Regions from separate parts of the Sodalis sp. RH15 genome, predicted to be linked through region 4. Evidence: predicted binding sites of a transcription regulator. Region 4 holds the regulator's gene; each other region holds the start of a gene.
The links. The regulator PhoB, encoded in region 4, activates phosphate uptake and scavenging genes when phosphate is short. The targets are predictions, from matches to a motif close to CTGTCATAAAACTGNCNNAT.
Positions count from the first base shown of each region.

Region 1 (4,432 bases), 1.4 Mb from region 4:
CACCGCAAGCAGCACGCCGGTGATAACACCCGAAATAGACGCCTTGAACGTAATGGCGGAGATCATCTTCCATTTCGGCGTGCCGAGGGCATAAGCGGCTTCACGCATGGTATCGGGCACCAGCCGCATCATATTTTCCGTGGTGCGGATAACGATGGGCACCTGTAAAAGCGCCAGGGCAATCACGCCGGCCCAGCCGGAGAAATGCTCCATTTTCGCCACCACCAGGGTGTAAACAAACAGACCGATAACAATGGAAGGCGCGGACAGCAGGATATCGTTGATAAACCGAATCACCTCCGCCAGAAAGGATTTACGTCCGTATTCCGCCAGGTAAATCCCGGCCATTATGCCCAGCGGCGTGCCGCCGATAGTCGCCCAGAGGATCAATAAGCCGCTGCCCGCCAGGGCATTGGCCAGACCGCCGCCGGCGGTATTGGGCGGCGGGGTCATTTCGGTGAACAAAGACCACGACAATCCCTCGAAGCCGCGGCTTACCGTAGTCAATAAAATCCAGCAGAGCCAAAACAGGCCGAACGCCATGGTGATGAGCGATAAAAACAGCGCCAACCGGTTTTTCTGGCGGCGCCAGGCCTGTCTTTTACGCCGGGCTTCCATTTGCGAGGGGGTATGGGTCATCTGATGTTCGACAGTGGCCATTATTTCACGCCCTCATTTTTCGCCAAACGCATGATCATGAACTTGGAGCAGGCCAGGACGATAAAGGTGATAACAAAAAGAATCAGCCCCAGTTCCATCAGCGCCGCGGTATGCAGGCCTGCCGACGCTTCCGCGAATTCATTCGCCAGCGCCGAGGTGATGCTGTTGCCGGGCATAAACAGGGAAATACTGGTTAACTGGTTGGTATTGCCGATAATAAACGTCACCGCCATGGTCTCGCCCAACGCACGCCCCAGGCCCAGCATAACGCCGCCGATAACGCCGTTTTTGGTGAAAGGCAGCACGATGCGCCAGATAACTTCCCAAGTGGTGCAGCCGATCCCGTAGGCCGACTCTTTCATCATTACCGGCGTTTGCTCGAACACATCGCGCATCACGGCGGCAATATAGGGAATGATCATAATGGCCAGGATAATGCCCGCCGCCAGAATACCTATGCCGAACGCCGGTCCCTGAAACAATACTCCGACAAAGGGAATATTGGACAATACGTCGCCCAGGGGTTGTTGGAAATATTGAGCGAAGAGCGGTGCGAAGACAAACAGGCCCCACATGCCGTAAACAATGCTCGGGATGGCAGCCAATAATTCAATGGCCACGCCAAGCGGTCTTTTTAACCAGGCAGGCGCCAATTCTGTCAGAAACAGCGCGATGCCGAAACTCACCGGCACGGCTATCAGCAAAGCAATGAAAGAGGTTACCAGCGTACCGTAAATGGGCACCAGCGCGCCAAACTGCTCGCCGGGTGGATCCCACTCCTTGGTCCAGAGAAATGCAAAACCGAACTTTTCGATGCTCGGCCATGAGGCAACAATCAGCGAGACGATAATGCCGCCCAACATTAACAGCGTAATGAGGGCGGCAAGTCTGACCAACGTACCGAAAATCAGGTCGCCTTTTTTACCGGGGGCATGCTGTACCGGCATATTGTCAGCCATAGGATACTCTTTCAGTGGGTTCGTATTCCCTTCCCATCAAGGAAGGGAAGAAACACATTTGCTTAGTACAGCGCATTACCGTTGGTGTCTTTGATATTCGCTTTCCATGCGGCGCGAATCTGGGCAACTACTTCTGTCGGCAGGGTAGCATAGTCAAGGGCATTGGCCTGCTCACCGCCCTTGTTATAAGCCCAGTCGAAGAATTTGAAGACTTCCTTCGCCTGTTCCGGCTTGGTCTGCGCGGTATGAAGCATTATGAAGGTTGTGGAGGTGATAGGCCAAGCATTATCGCCTTTCTGATTAGTCAGGTCTTGAGCGAACGACTCCTTCCAGTTAGCGCCCTTGGCCGCGTTGCTGAAGTTATCCTGATTCGGCTCGACCGGCTTGCCGTCGGCGGAGATAAGCTTGGTATAAGGCAGGTTGTTTTGCTTGGCGTAAGCATATTCAACATAACCGATGGCGCCGGGTAAACGCTGAACGAACGCGGCTACGCCATCATTGCCTTTACCGCCCAAGCCCACCGGCCAGTTAACCGTGGTGCCCGCGCCAATCTTCTGTTTCCAGGAGTCATTGACTTTGGACAGATAGCTGGTGAAGACATAAGAGGTGCCCGAACCGTCAGCGCGGCGGACCACGGCGATATTCTGATCGGGCAGCTTAACGCCCGGGTTAAGTTTGGTGATGGCAGGGTCGTTCCATTTTTTGATATTACCCAGATAGATTTCACCCAGGGTATGGCCGTCCAGGGTCAGCTGGCCGGTTTTGATGCCGGGGATATTCACCGCCATCACGACCCCGCCGATAACGGTGGGAAACTGGAACAGGCCGTTTGATTTTAGATCAGCATCGCTTAAAGGGGCGTCGGATGCGCCGAAATCAACGGTATTCGCTTCAATTTGTTTAATGCCGCCAGAGGAACCGATACCTTGATAGTTGACTTTGGTGCCGGTTTCTTTTTGGTACGTGTCGGCCCATTTAGCATAAACCGGGGCAGGGAAAGTACCGCCGGCGCCGGTCAGACTGGCAGCAGCAAACGAAGAAAAACTCGCCAAGGCGAATGTAGCTGCAACAAGGCTGGCAACGGCTGTATGCATCTGTTTCATAATCCCTCCTGTGGGATATTAAAATCGGCCAGAGGCCGCTTTCTTTAATTATAGAGCTGCAGGAAGGAAAATAGGACAATTAGGTGACAGTCACATGTCAGTAATGTGACATTTTTATGACTGGATTCATTCTAAAATACGCGATTCAAATATAGTTAGGATTGGCTGCGGTGCCAAGCGAATTATGAATATAGGATGTCATTGCTCATGATGTTTGGAATGCACAACCACCAACATAGAACGGCAATTCTCATTTACTTGTTAAGATGAAAGCACCTTGATTCCTTTAATGTCGGGGCAATGTGGGAAGCCTGGTTCTGATAAACAACGAAAAAAACGGCCCTAAGTATCGGTGGTTTCGATAAATCCGTTAGATAACGATTTTAGCCTGAAAAAAACCGGTATGCTTTTTGAAGAGCATACCGGATCTATTCAGCTACAGATTATAAAAGCAGCCCTCAGATAGGCTGCGGATGTTAGATTATCATTCGACAGTAACTGATTTCGCCAAATTACGCGGTTGATCAACATCGGTGCCTTTGATCAAAGCTACGTGATAGGCTAATAGCTGCAAGGGGACACTGTAATAAATCGGCGCAACGATATCCTCCACGTGGGGCAACGGAATTATCGTCATGGCGTCGTCATCGATAAAACCGGCGTCCTGATCGGCAAAGACATAGAGTTGGCCGCCCCGGGCGCGGACTTCCTCAATATTTGATTTCAGTTTTTCCAGTAACTCGTTATTCGGCGCCACCACGACAACCGGCATTTCGCTATCAATAAGCGCCAGCGGACCGTGTTTTAATTCACCCGCGGCATAGGCTTCGGCATGGATATAAGATATTTCCTTCAGCTTCAGCGCTCCTTCCATGGCGATAGGATATAAAGCTCCCCGTCCCAGGAACAGGGCGTGATGTTTATCCATAAATCCTTCCGCCAGCGCTTCGATGGCCTTATCCAGCGCCAGCATTTGCTCAATGCGCGCCGGCAGGGCCTGTAGGGCATGAACAATCTGCCGCTCAACCTCCCCGTCAATGCCCCGCAGTCGGCCGATACGGGCCACCAGCATCAGCAGCACCGTGAGCTGAGTCGTGAAGGCCTTGGTGGACGCCACGCCGATTTCGGTGCCGGCTTTGGTCATCAGCGCTAAATCGGACTCCCGCACCAGTGACGAACCTGGCACGTTACACACCGCAAGCGAACCCAGATAACCTAGGCCTTTGGTCAGACGTAACGCCGCCAGGGTATCGGCGGTTTCGCCCGACTGGGAAAGGGTAATAAGCAGACTGCCGGGCCGCACGGCGGATTTTCGATAACGGAATTCAGAAGCGATTTCCACATCGCAGGGCATGCCGGCCAGCGCTTCAAACCAATAGCGCGCCACCATGGCGGAATGGAAGGAGGTTCCGCAGGCGATAATCTGAACATATTTCACCTGCGATAACAGCTTGTTCCCCTCTTCGCCCAACTCCGGCAGGGTCACTTCGCCGTGAGTGAACCGGCCTTCCAGGGCATTTTTGATGGCCTGCGGCTGTTCAAAAATCTCTTTTTGCATGTAATGGCGATAGAGGCCTTTATCACCGGCATCGTATTTCACCTGGGATTCAATCTCTTCCCGTTCCACCGGATTGCCCTGGATGTCCCACACCCGCACGGTACGGCGAGTGACTTCGGCAACGTCCCCTTCCTCCAAAAAGATAAAGCGCC
Region 1 is NZ_CP178738.1:252,384-256,815, reverse strand. It holds gene pstA (phosphate ABC transporter permease PstA) at 1-639, opposite strand, end outside; gene pstC (phosphate ABC transporter permease PstC) at 660-1,619, opposite strand; gene pstS (phosphate ABC transporter substrate-binding protein PstS) at 1,682-2,722, opposite strand; gene glmS (glutamine--fructose-6-phosphate transaminase (isomerizing)) at 3,207-4,432, opposite strand, start outside.
Region 1: pstS (phosphate ABC transporter substrate-binding protein PstS) is a predicted target of PhoB. The motif match lies at 2,826-2,845, and genes of this name have one in related genera.

Region 2 (4,432 bases), 1.2 Mb from region 4:
GGATGTCCGCCCCGACCGGGATCTCGCGCCGGCGGACGAATGGGAACCGGAACCTTTGGGCGCCGTTATGGCTGAGCCGCCGGTTACCGAGCAGGCGCGCCCGACCCGCGAAGGTCTTTTTGCCCGTCTCAAACGGGGGCTGCTTAAAACCAAACAAAATCTCGGATCCGGATTTATCGGATTGTTCCGCGGTAAAAAAATAGACGATGATTTGTTCGACGAGCTGGAAGAGCAATTGCTGATTGCCGACGTGGGGGTGGAAACCACGCGCAAAATCATCTCCAGCCTGGTTGAACATGCCGATCGCAGCCATCTGAAAGACGCGGATGCGTTGTACGGCAAGCTCAAAGAGGAAATGGCCGCTATACTGGCCAAGGTCAGCCAGCCTTTGCAGGTGGGCGGCAAAACCCCGTTCGTTATTTTGATGGTGGGAGTGAACGGCGTCGGTAAAACCACCACTATCGGCAAATTGGCGCGCCAGTACCAAGCGGAAGGCAAAACCGTTATGCTGGCGGCCGGCGACACCTTCCGGGCGGCGGCGGTGGAGCAACTGCAAATCTGGGGCCAGCGCAATCAAATCCCAGTGGTGGCGCAGCATACCGGCGCCGATTCCGCATCGGTGATTTTTGATGCCATCCAGGCGGCCAAGGCCCGCGGCATCGATGTCCTGATTGCCGACACCGCCGGCCGATTGCAGAACAAAAGCCATCTTATGGATGAGCTGAAGAAGATTGTCCGCGTCATGAAAAAGCTGGACGCGGACGCCCCCCACGAGGTTATGCTGACCCTGGACGCCAGCACCGGCCAGAACGCCGTCAGCCAGGCGAGACTCTTTAATGAAACGGTGCCGTTAACCGGGATTACGCTGACGAAACTGGACGGCACCGCCAAGGGCGGGGTTATTTTTGCCGTAGCCGATCAGTTCGGCATCCCGATTCGTTATATCGGTGTCGGGGAAGGCATCGAAGATTTGCGGCCCTTTAACGCCGATGATTTTATAGAGGCACTATTTGCCCGAGAGGATTAACTAGGATGATTCGCTTTGAACACGTCAGCAAAGCTTATCTCGGCGGACGGCAGGCACTGCAAAGTGTCAATTTCCACCTTCGTCCGGCCGAGATGGCCTTTTTGACGGGCCATTCGGGAGCGGGTAAGAGTACCTTGCTCAAACTGATTTGCGGTATTGAACGGCCTAGCGCGGGTCATATCTTTTTTGACGGTCACGATATCAGCCGCTTGAGAAATGGCGAAGTGCCCTTCTTGCGTCGCCAGATCGGCATGATCTTCCAGGATCATCATTTGCTGCTGGACAGAACCATTTACGACAACGTGGCGATGCCGTTGATTATCTCGGGAGCGAGCACCGAGGATATCAGGCGCCGGGTGTCGGCGGCGCTGGACAAGGTCGGCTTGCTGGATAAAGCGCGTAACTATCCCATCCAATTGTCCGGCGGCGAACAGCAGCGGGTGGGCATTGCCCGCGCCGTGGTGAACAAGCCCGCGGTTCTGCTGGCGGATGAGCCCACCGGCAATCTTGACGACGCACTGTCGGAGGATATTTTGCGGCTGTTCGAAGAATTCAACCGGGTAGGCGTGACGGTACTGATGGCCACCCACGACCTGGCGCTGATCGCTCGGCGGCGGTATCGTATCATGTCGCTGAATCAGGGAAGAATGGGCGGGGGCGTTGATGGCGAATAAACTTAACCGGCCGCAGACCGCGAGCGGCGCCAAAGCGGCCAAGAGCAAGGCTCTGCGGGGCGGCTGGCGCGAACAGTGGGCTTATGCCTGGAGCAACGCCTTCGGAGATATGCGGCGCCAGCCGTTAGCGACTCTCCTAACCGTTACCGTTATTGCCATATCGTTGACGTTGCCCAGCATATGTTATCTGGTATGGAAAAATGTCAGCCAGGCGGCGGCGCAGTGGTATCCAAGCCCGCAGCTCACCGTCTATCTGGATAAAACCCTGGATGATGATGCGGCCCTCAAGGTCATGAATCGCCTGAAGCAGGAAGCCGGAGTGGATAAGGTGAATTACCTTTCCAAAGAAGAGGCGATGGGGGAATTCCGTAACTGGTCGGGCTTTGGCGGCGCGCTGGATATGCTGGAGCAGAATCCGCTGCCGGCGGTGGCCATCATCACGCCGAAGCTGGATTTCCAAAGCGCCGACACCCTTAAAACGCTGCGGGATCGGGTCGCGGCGGTGCCTGGGGTGGATGAGGTGCGAATGGACGACAGCTGGTTCGCCCGGCTGGCGGCCCTGACCGATTTGGTGGGACAGGTCGCGGCCACCATCGGCGTGTTGATGATCGTTGCGGTATTCCTGGTTATCGGCAACAGCATCCGTCTGAGCATCTTCAGCCGCCGTGACACCATCAACGTAATGAAGCTGCTGGGGGCCACCGATGGGTTTATCCTGCGGCCGTTTCTCAACGGCGGGGCTTTGCTGGGGCTGGGCGGCGCCATTGTTTCGCTGATCCTGTCGGAAGCCCTGGTATGGCGGCTGCAATCCGTGGTGGAGAAGGTGGCCTCGGTGTTCGGCACCACCTTTGCCCTGCACGGGCTTGACTGGTCGGAGATTCTGCTGCTATTACTGATTTCCACCATGATTGGCTGGCTGGCGGCCTGGCTGGCGACGGTGCAACATTTACGTCGTTTTACACCCCAATGATGTTTTTTTGTTATAATCGGACAACGATATTACAACCGCACAAGCTGATCTATGTTACGTTTTAACCTGAACTAATATGCTGCGAGTGGGTCTTAATATCGGCTGTTGATACAAAAGTTGCCCGTAATACAACGGCCGCTTGATGTGACAGCATATGAGAATTTAGCGAGAGGACTTGAATGATTAAAGATATGCAAGCTTTAGCCCTGGTTCCCCAAGGCAGTCTGGAAGCCTACATCCGGGCAGCCAATGCCTATCCTATGCTTACGGCGGAGGAAGAGCGGTCTTTGGCTGAACAACTGCATTATCAGGGCGATTTGGAGGCGGCCAAGCGGCTTATCCTGTCTCACCTGCGCTTTGTCGTCCATATCGCGCGTAATTATTCCGGTTATGGTCTGCCGCAGGCGGATTTAATCCAGGAAGGCAATATCGGCCTCATGAAAGCGGTGCGCCGCTTCAATCCTGAAGTAGGGGTCCGGCTGGTTTCTTTCGCCGTGCACTGGATTAAAGCTGAAATTCACGAATACGTTCTGCGCAACTGGCGCATCGTGAAGGTGGCCACCACCAAGGCCCAGCGCAAGCTGTTCTTCAATTTGCGCAAAACCAAACAGCGCCTGGGCTGGTTCAATCAGGCCGAAGTCGAGATGGTGGCGCAAGAACTCGGCGTCACCAGTAAAGACGTGCGTGAAATGGAATCGCGCATGGCGGCTCAGGACATGACCTTTGATCCGACCCCGGATGAAGATGTCCGCGAGGGGCAATCCATGGCCCCGATGCTCTATTTGCAGGATAAGTCTTCCGATTTCGCCGACGGCATTGAAGAAGACAACTGGGATGATCATGCGGCGGACAAGCTCGGCCTGGCGCTGGAAGGCCTGGATGAGCGCAGCCAGCATATTATCCGCGCCAGATGGCTGGATGACGACAACAAGACCACGCTGCAGGAACTGGCGGATAAATACGGCGTTTCTGCGGAACGCGTGCGCCAGCTGGAAAAAAACGCCATGAAAAAAATGCGGATGGCGATAGAGTCGTAATTTGCAAGGCCTGTCCCGACCGGGCAGTTTGTCAATAAGCTCAGGCCCCCTCATTGCCGAGGGCGGCCTTTTTGCTTTCGGTGGTTAACCCTTGACGCCGGCTACCACCTCGCGGGCGGTGCGCACGATGGCATCGGTCGTGATATCGAACTTGGCGTACACGTCTTGAATCTTGCCCGATTCGCCGAAGTCGTGCATGCCGACGAATTTGCCTTCAAAGCCGATGTACCTTTCCCAGCCCAGTTCAACCGCCGCCTCGATGGCGACTCTGGCCGCCGTATCCCCTAATACCGATTTTTGGTATTGGCGATCCTGCTCTTCAAAAAGCAGCCGGCACGGCATGGAGACCACGGCGGTGGGCACGCCTTCTTTTTGCATTATTTCCCGCGCCTCAACGGCAAGATGCAGTTCCGAGCCCGTTGCTATCAGGGTCAGCTGACGGGGTCCGCCCTGGGCCTCCAGCAGAACGTAGGCGCCCCGGGCCGATTTGTTTTCGGTCCCGGCTTCTTTTCGCAACAACGGCATGGGCTGCCGGGACAGCGCGATAAGGGCGGCGCGGCGCGGCTGCTCCAGGATCAGTTCCCAACATTCGGCGGTTTCCACCGGATCCCCCGGCCGGTATACGCCCAGATGGGGAATCGCCCTAAGCGCCGCCAGATGCTCAACGGGCTGATGCGTCGGTCCGTCTTCCCCCAGCCCGATGGAATCATGGGTCATGACAAAA
Region 2 is NZ_CP178738.1:525,659-530,090, forward strand. It holds gene ftsY (signal recognition particle-docking protein FtsY) at 1-1,027, shown strand, start outside; gene ftsE (cell division ATP-binding protein FtsE) at 1,033-1,701, shown strand; gene ftsX (permease-like cell division protein FtsX) at 1,691-2,671, shown strand; gene rpoH (RNA polymerase sigma factor RpoH) at 2,851-3,708, shown strand; gene tkt (transketolase) at 3,793-4,432, opposite strand, start outside.
Region 2: rpoH (RNA polymerase sigma factor RpoH) is a predicted target of PhoB. The motif match lies at 2,793-2,812, and genes of this name have one in related genera.

Region 3 (4,432 bases), 1.2 Mb from region 4:
GATACGCTGATTCCGCTGCTCGCCACACGCTATCATGTCGTCGCGCCCGACTATCCCGGCTTCGGGCAAAGTGACGCCCCTCCCCCGTCCCATTACCGCTATACGTTCAACCACCTGGCCGAAACAACCAATAGGCTGCTTGAGCAATTGAAGATTGATCGCTACAGCCTTTACCTGCAGGATTATGGCGGACCCGTGGGTTTTCGCGTCATGTTGGCGCATCCGGCCCGCGTTCAGGGCCTCATCATTCAAAACGCCAACAGCTACGAAGAGGGCTTAGGGCCCAAATGGCAAGGCATCAGGGCTTATTGGGCCGACCCAAAGAATCATCCGGAAGTGCCTGAAGCCTTTATGTCATTCGAGGGTACAAAATTCCGCCATGCCGGCGACAGCCCAAACCCGGAATGTTACAACCCCGATAGCTGGACGGACGAATACGCCTTTCTTTCCCGGCCCGGCGAAAAGGAGATCCAAACGGCATTGCTGTATGACTATCAGACCAACGTCGCGGCATATCCGCGGTGGCAAGCATGGCTGCGCGCGCATAAGCCGCCGACGCTGGTGATATGGGGCCGCTACGACAGCTCGTTCCTGGTGCCGGGAGCTGAAGCCTACCAGCGCGATGTGCCTGATGCAGAGGTTCAACTGGTTGATGCCGGTCACTTTGCGCTCGATGAGAAGGTGGACGACATAGCAGCGTCGATACACGTATTTCTCGACAAGTTGTATCGATGATTTTCCGCCGTGGTTTACGGACGAACCAGCCGCACAGTCACTGCCAAGATAGAGGTGACATTGAGAAGGGCTAAAGTTCCTCTGATCACATGCCGGCGACTTCGGCAAGCGCCTGCCCGCAGGCCCAGGCCGAACTCCAGGCCCACTGGAAGTTATAGCCCCCCAGCCAGCCGGTGACGTCCGCCACCTCGCCGATAAAATAGAGCCCCGGCACCTGCCGGCTTTCCATGGTTTTGGAGGAGAGGCGGCGGGTGTCCACGCCGCCCTGGGTGACCTCGGCGGTGCGATAGCCCTCGGTGCCGTTGGGCTGTACGCGCCACTGCCGCAAAGACATCACCCAGTCGTTTTGCTGGCGGCGGCTGAGCTGCGTCAAGGTGCATTCCGGGATGTCCAGCAGGGTATGCCAGCACTCTACAAACCGGCGCGGCAGCACCTTTGCCAGGGTATTTTTCAGCGTTTGGTTGGGGTGATCCCGTCGCTCTTCGGTGAGAAACGCCTCCAGATCCCGCTCCGGCACCAGGTTGAGGGTAAGAAATTCGCCGTTTTGCCAGTAGCTGGAAATTTGCAGCATCGCCGGGCCGGACAGGCCCCGATGGGTAAACAGCAGATTTTCCCGAAAGGACATGCCTGCGGCGGCTTCCACCTGCGTTGGCAGGGCGACGCCGGCGAGAGCGCCTAAAGACTCCAGCAGCGGTTTATGCAGGGTAAACGGCACCAGCGCGGCGCGGGTGGGCACCACCGGAATACCGAACCGTTCGGCAATGCGGTAACCCAGCGGCGTGGCGCCGAGTCCGGGCATGGAGAGGCCGCCGGTGGCGACCACCAGCGACGGCGCCGTGACCTCGCCGCCGGGGAGGAGCACATGGAACTGTTCATCACGCTTTTCTACCGCCGCCACCTCGCTGCGCATCCGCAAGGTCACACCGCCGCGCTGGCATTCGTCCAGGAGCAGCGTCACGATCTGCTGGGCCGAATCGTCGCAAAACAGCTGCCCCAGGGTTTTTTCATGGAAGGCAATGCGGTGCCGCCGCACCAGCTCGATAAAATCCCATTGGCTGTAGCGGGATAGGGCCGATTTGCAAAAATGCGGATTTTGCGAGAGAAAGGCGGCGGGCTCCACGTGCAGGTTGGTGAAGTTGCAGCGGCCGCCGCCGGACATCAGGATCTTCCGGCCCGGTTTTTTGCCGTTATCCAGCAGCAGTACCCTGAGGCCGCGCTGACCGGCCTGGGCGGCGCAAAACAGGCCCGCGGCCCCGGCACCGATGATAATGGCGTCAAATTGTTCCCCTGTGCTCACTCAATCACCTTAAGCCCGGCCAATCTATTCTCGCTTGACTGATTCTCAATCAATTTATCACTCTTCAACAGGAGCCTGCTCGACTGGTATTCAGTCAATTTATATCCATTCAATGTCTGCACTTTCGACTGATGCTTAAACAATTTATATTCGCTCAATAAATACAAACCAAACTTATTCATACTCTAATCATGCTCAATTGACTTATGTGCACCCGCCTTTGTTTTTAAGGGGGATACCCCCGGTCGGCGCGTTTGGCGGGGCACCTGATTGTAGCCATCCACCGCGGCAGACGCCAGCCGCGCGAAAAAACGCCGGGTGGAACAGAATTAACCTATTGATAAAATTGATAATCATCAGCAAGCGCAAGGGCAGCGTCAATAAAAATGTCATAAAAAGGTCATATTTTGCTTTTCCAGCGCCCCCGTTGTCGCAGATAATGCGCCCCGTTCATGTCCAATAAATGGCGTAACCTTATGCTGCATCTATTTACCGGCCTGGAATTTCATACCGGTCTTATGTTGGTTATCGCGTTAATATTTGTATTAATATATGAAGCTATCAATGGGTTTCATGATACGGCCAATGCGGTGGCAACCGTAATCTATGCCCGCGCGCTTCGCTCTCAGCTGGCGGTGGGAATGTCCGGGGTATTCAATTTTCTCGGGGTGCTGTTGGGCGGTTTGAGCGTGGCTTACGCCATTGTTCATCTGCTGCCGGTGGATCTGTTATTGAATGTCAGCTCCACCCACGGACTGGCAATGATGTTCTCCATGCTGCTGGCGGCCATCATCTGGAACCTGGGCACCTGGTATTTCGGTTTGCCGGCCTCCAGCTCCCATACATTGATTGGCGCCATTATCGGTATCGGCCTGACCAATGCGCTGCTGACCCATACCTCGGTGTTGGCGGCGCTGAATATTCCAAAGCTGATTGAGATTTTCCTGTCCCTTATCATCTCGCCCATCGTGGGGCTGGTACTGGCGGGCGCGTTGGTATTCTGTTTGCGCCGTTACTGGAGCGGCACGCCGAAACGCCGCCGTATCCACCTGACCCCCGCGGAACGGGAAAAGAAGGACGGCAAGCGCAAGCCGCCGTTCTGGACCCGAACGGCGCTTATCCTCTCGGCGGCGGGCGTGAGCTTCGCCCACGGCGCCAATGATGGACAAAAAGGGATTGGCCTGATTATGCTGGTGTTGATAGGCGTCGCCCCGGCGGGTTTTATGGTGAATATGAACTCCACCGGCTATGATATCGCCCGCACCAGGGATGCCGTCGGCAACCTGCAGCAGTTTTATCATCTGCATGCGGCAACCCTGCCGCAAACCGCCGATACTGATACGCAGGTAATACCGGCGCCCGACATTCCTTCAGCCCTGCCCGCCACCACGGTATTCCACTGCGACGGCAGCCGGGCGCTCATCGCCATAGACCGCACCATGGCGTTATTGGAAAATCTGCAAAGCTACGATCACCTCAGCCCCGGCGAGCGTTCACACGTCAGGCGCCTGCTGATGTGCATCGCCGACACCACGGATAAACTGGTCAAACTGCCGCAAACCTCCGGTGAAGATAAACGTTTGCTGGGGAATTTGCGCAAGGACCTGCTGGCCACCGTTGAATATGCCCCGCTATGGATTATCGTTGCCGTCGCGCTGGCGCTGTCGTTGGGCACCATGATCGGCTGGCGGCGAGTGGCCACCACCATCGGCGAGAAAATCGGCAAGAAGGGCATGACGTATGCGCAGGGGCTTTCGGCGCAGGTGACCGCCGCGGTCTCCATCGGCGTCGCCAGTTATACCGGCATGCCGGTTTCCACCACCCATGTCCTCTCCTCGGCGGTGGCGGGCACCATGGTGGTGGACGGCGGCGGCGTGCAAAGCAAGACGGTGCAGAATATCCTGCTGGCCTGGGTACTGACCCTGCCGGTGGCGATTGTGCTGTCAGGGTCTCTTTATTGGCTGGCGCTGAAATGTATTCAATAGCGTAACACAGGCGGCCTGAGGGTCGCCTTCCCCTTCTCTCAATGCCAGATAGCCAGGGAAATCAGGCTGACGATAATCAACCCGCACAGCCCGCTGGTGAGCATAAACTGTCGCCGCACCCGTTCGCAACGGCGTATAAATTCCTGATCGTGATGATCAAGGTAGCGTTGCGCATAGATATAGCGAACCAGTCTTAACTGCTTGCTGGGTTGCCCGTGAGCGGTGAAAAAACCGCTGCCGTCAACATACTGATAGAGCAGCGGATCGCAGCCGCGAAGTACGACTAATAACGCCCGCAATGAAGAGTAATAGCGCGCCATATTGATGACGCAGACGACACATAAAGCCCAAAAAAGCGCAACGGTGTTGATCATACCCCCTCCCCGGCGACGCAAATCCACACTGAATCCCCGAC
Region 3 is NZ_CP178738.1:487,895-492,326, reverse strand. It holds gene ACL2XO_RS02180 (alpha/beta fold hydrolase) at 1-735, shown strand, start outside; gene ACL2XO_RS02175 (NAD(P)/FAD-dependent oxidoreductase) at 821-2,032, opposite strand; gene pitA (inorganic phosphate transporter PitA) at 2,509-4,017, shown strand; gene uspB (universal stress protein UspB) at 4,056-4,391, opposite strand.
Region 3: pitA (inorganic phosphate transporter PitA) is a predicted target of PhoB. The motif match lies at 2,419-2,438, and genes of this name have one in related genera.

Region 4 (4,432 bases):
GATATGCTCCGGCGCGATACCCGGGCCATTGTCGCTCACCTGGAATTCCGCGCCGGCGGAGGTACGCTGCCAGCAGACCTCGATACGGGTGCCCGGCGGCGTGTGGATCACCGCGTTGTAAATCAGATTCGACATGGCGCTGCGCAACTGCTCTTCGTTACCGCGCACCCGCAGATGCTCATTAACGCGAAACACAATGTCGTGGCGCTCCTGGCTCAGCCCCTCCGCGCTTTGCTGCAGCCGCTTGAGGATGGAAGGAACGTCGATATTCTCGTTGACTTCGCTGTGGGGAGCGGCTTCGATGCGGGAAAGCACCAGCAGTTGTTTAACCAGGCGCTCCATGCGCTGCGTTTGATCCTGCATGGTATGGATTGCCTTGGCGCGAATCGCCGGGTCCATCTCCTGATCGTTCATCATCTCCAGATAACCCTGCAGGACCGTCAGCGGCGTACGCAGCTCATGGCTGGCATTGGCAAAAAAGTTGCGCCGCGCCCCTTCCAGCTGTCGCATCTGGGTAATGTCCCGCGCCACCATTAACAACTGATCGTCGGTGTAAGGCATCACCCGGAACTCCACATAGCGCTGGTTGTTGATGTGTAGCGTAAGGGGCCGCTGGAAGGATTGATTTTGCAGGTATTCATTAAACTCGGGGTAACGCAGCAAATTGAGGATATGCTGGCCGTTGTCTTCCGGCCAGCGAAAGCCCAGCAACTGCTGCGCCAAGCCATTGCACCAAAATATATGGCCGTCGCCGGTCAGCATCACCAGCGCATCCGGCAGGGTTTCCGCGCCGCTGCGAAATCGCTTGAACAGCGTTGCCAAATCGCGGCGGCGGCGGCGATGGCGCAGTTGCATCTGATGCAGGCCGTAGAACAGCGGTTCCCAACTGCCGCGGCCCACCGGCGGGGTCCGGCTCAGGTCTACCCACAGCCACCAGGACAGCCGGAGCTGATAATAATAGTTACGCAGCAGCGCCGCCAACAGCGCCGCCGCCAGCAGCCAGGGCAAATGCCCGATAAGTAACGACAACAGCAGGGCGGGCAGGCAAAAAAGCCCCAGTTCAAGCAGCAGTTTGCTCCAGGATAAACGTTCTAGCACCGGCCGTTCTCCCTTGAGACAGATTCAATAGCGGGCCGAGAAACGATAGCCGGTTCCCCGTACCGTCTGTACCATCCGATCGTGCCCGCCTGTTTCCAGCGCCTTGCGTAAACGACGAATGTGCACGTCCACCGTACGATCTTCCACGTAAACATTGGTACCCCATACATGGTTGAGCAACTGTTCGCGACTATAGACCCGTTCGGGATGGGTCATGAAAAAGTGCAGCAGTTTAAATTCGGTAGGCCCCATATCCAACGCCAGCTCATTGGATGTTACCCGGTGCGAAGAGGGGTCCAGGCTCAAGCCCTGCACTTCGATTTTATCTTCCACCGCCATCGGCGAGATACGCCGCATTACCGCTTTGATCCGCGCCAGCAGTTCCTTGGGAGAGAAGGGCTTGGTAATATAATCATCCGCCCCCACTTCCAGTCCCCGCACCCGGTCTTCCTCCTCGCCGCGCGCCGTCAGCATCATGACAGGAATATCGCGCGTCAATACTTCGCGCTTCATCAGTTTGATAAACTGTATACCCGAACCGCCGGGCAACATCCAGTCGAGCAGGACCAGATCCGGATAAGGCTCCGCCATACGACTCACCGCACTGCCGTAATCTTCCGCCTCAATAGGCTGGAAGCCATTTTGTTCAAGAACAAAGCAGACCATTTCACGGATGGGTGCTTCATCTTCCACGACTAATATGCGTTTTGCCATTATTTTCCTGCCGTTTATTCTCTGCGGTTATCGTGCCCGGGCATTATGCGTCACTTTTATGACAGATTTATTAAAATAGGCGCCGCCTGCTTCAAGGATAGGAGATCGCCGTTTTTCCGCCGCAAATTATATAATCGCACCTTTATTTCGGTATCCGCCGAAGCAAGGGTTATACCCGATAGCGTTCAGGTTGCGGCTGAGTTGGCTGCAACCTGAACGCTATTGGGTATATACTCTCGCCCTGATTCAGGGATTTTCTCCGGAGCCTCATGCGGATCATTCATACCTCCGACTGGCATTTGGGTCAGTCGTTTTTCACCAAGAATCGCGCCCATGAACATCAGGCCTTCCTGCGCTGGCTGGTGACGCAGGTTGAACTGCATCAGGCGGACGCGGTGGTGGTGGCCGGCGATATATTCGATACCGGCACGCCCCCCAGCTATGCACGGGAACTCTTCAACCGTTTTGTGGTGGAGCTACAGCCCACCGGCTGCGGGCTGATTGTGCTGGCGGGGAATCATGACGCCGTCGCCACCCTCAACGAATCACGCGGACTGCTGGCCTGCCTCAATACCCGCGTCATTGCCGGCGGCGACGCCGAACAGCAGGTTTTCGTGCTTGATGAGCGTAGCGGAAAACCGGGAGCGATTTTGTGCGCCATCCCTTTTTTACGGGCCAGGGATATGCTGGTAAGCCGCGCCGGCGAGTCGGGGGATGACAAACAGCGCTCCCTGATGGATGCCATCGCCGGACATTACCGGGATTTATATCAACAGGCCGTGGCGTTGCGCGATACCCTGACCGCGCCGGTGCCCATCGTCGCCACCGGTCATTTGACCGCCGTGGGCGCCGGCACCAGCGATTCGGTACGGGATATCTATATCGGCAGCCTGGATGCTTTTCCCGTCCCGTTATTTCCCCCCGCCGATTACATCGCCCTCGGTCATATTCACCGGCCGCAGAGCGTCGGCGGCCGGCCGAATATTCTGTATTGCGGCTCCCCCATTCCCCTGAGCTTTGACGAGGCCGGCCAGCCCAAACAGGTCAATATGGTGGATTTCCAGCCGGACCTGACGGCGGTGGTGACGCCGTTGACGGTGCCGGAGGTCCAGCCCCTGCGCCTGATTCGCGGCACCCTGGCGGAAATTGAAGCGCAGTTGCTCACCTTTCGCGATTACCGGGGCCAGACGAGGGTATGGCTGGATATCGAAGTGCTGACCGATGCCTGGCTTAATGATATCCAGCGGCAAATACAGCAGATTGCCGCCGATCTGCCGGTGGACATTTTGCTGTTGCGCCGCAACCGCGAGCAGCGGCGCCAGGCGCTGGAAAAAGAGCCTCATGAAACGCTGACCGAACTCAGCGTGGAAGAGGTGTTCGAACGCCGCCTGGCGCAGGTGCTGGTGCGGGATGAAGAGGAACTCAGCCGCATCCGCCTGCTGTATGAGCGGGTGGTGGCGGATATCCGGCACGAAAGTCCGGCACAGGAGCCCAGCCGATGAAAATCCTGACGCTGCGGCTGAAAAATCTCAATGCGCTGCAAGGGGAATGGAAAATCGATTTTACCGCCGCCCCTTTCGACGGCGCCAGCCTGTTTGCCATTACCGGTCCCACAGGCGCCGGTAAAACCACCTTGCTGGACGCCATTTGTCTGGCGCTTTATCACCAGACTCCCCGTCTGGGCGGCAATCCCGGCCAGGAGCTGATGACCCGCCACACCGCCGAAGCGCTGGCGGAGGTGGAGTTCGAAGTGAAAGGTATCGGCTACCGCGCCTTTTGGAGCCAGCGGCGGGCGAAAAACAGCCCGCAGGGCAACCTGCAGCCGCCGAGAACCGAACTGGCGCTCATCGCCGACGGCCGTATCCTGGCGGATAAAATCAACGACAAGCTGCGGCTGGTCACCGACATCACCGGGCTGGACTTCGGGCGTTTCACCAAATCCATGCTGTTGGCGCAGGGGGACTTCGCCGCCTTTCTCAATGCCGACGCCAAAAAGCGCGCCGAACTCTTGGAAGAGCTCACCGGCACCGACATCTACGGTCGCATTTCCGCCGGCATATTCGAACGCCATAAAGCGGTCAAAGGAGAGCTGGATAATTTGCAAGCCCGCGCCGCCGCCATTGAGCTGCTCACCGAACCGCAACTGCAGGAGCTAAACAATGAGCTGGCGCGATTAAAGGAAGAGGAGCTAAGGCTAAACCACCAACAGCAGGCGCTGCAGCGTCATTTGGACTGGCTGGCAAGGCACGGGCAGCTTACGGCGGCCTTGTCCGCCGCCCGTGAAAGGCAACAGGCCTCGGCGCGGGCTTATGACGAAGCGCAGCCGCAGCTGTCCCGGCTGACCCGGGGGGAACCCGCGGAGTCCCTGCGTCCGCTGCTGGAAGAGCAGCAACGCAGCCGGCTTAGGCAGCAACACCTGGACGAGTCCATCGCCGCGCAGCGCGCCGAGCAGCAACGTACGCAGCAGGCTTTACTGCCCTTGCAGGAGGCTTTCGAGCGCGCCCGCCAGGGCTGGCAGGATTATCTCCGGCACCGGCGGCAGCTTCAGCAGCTTATGGACGAACGCATTATTCCCCTGGATCAGCATATCGCAGGACTGGAACAACAGGCGGCGCAACTG
Region 4 is NZ_CP178738.1:1,682,810-1,687,241, reverse strand. It holds gene phoR (phosphate regulon sensor histidine kinase PhoR) at 1-1,098, opposite strand, end outside; gene phoB (phosphate response regulator transcription factor PhoB) at 1,123-1,812, opposite strand; gene sbcD (exonuclease subunit SbcD) at 2,082-3,314, shown strand; gene ACL2XO_RS07875 (AAA family ATPase) at 3,311-4,432, shown strand, end outside.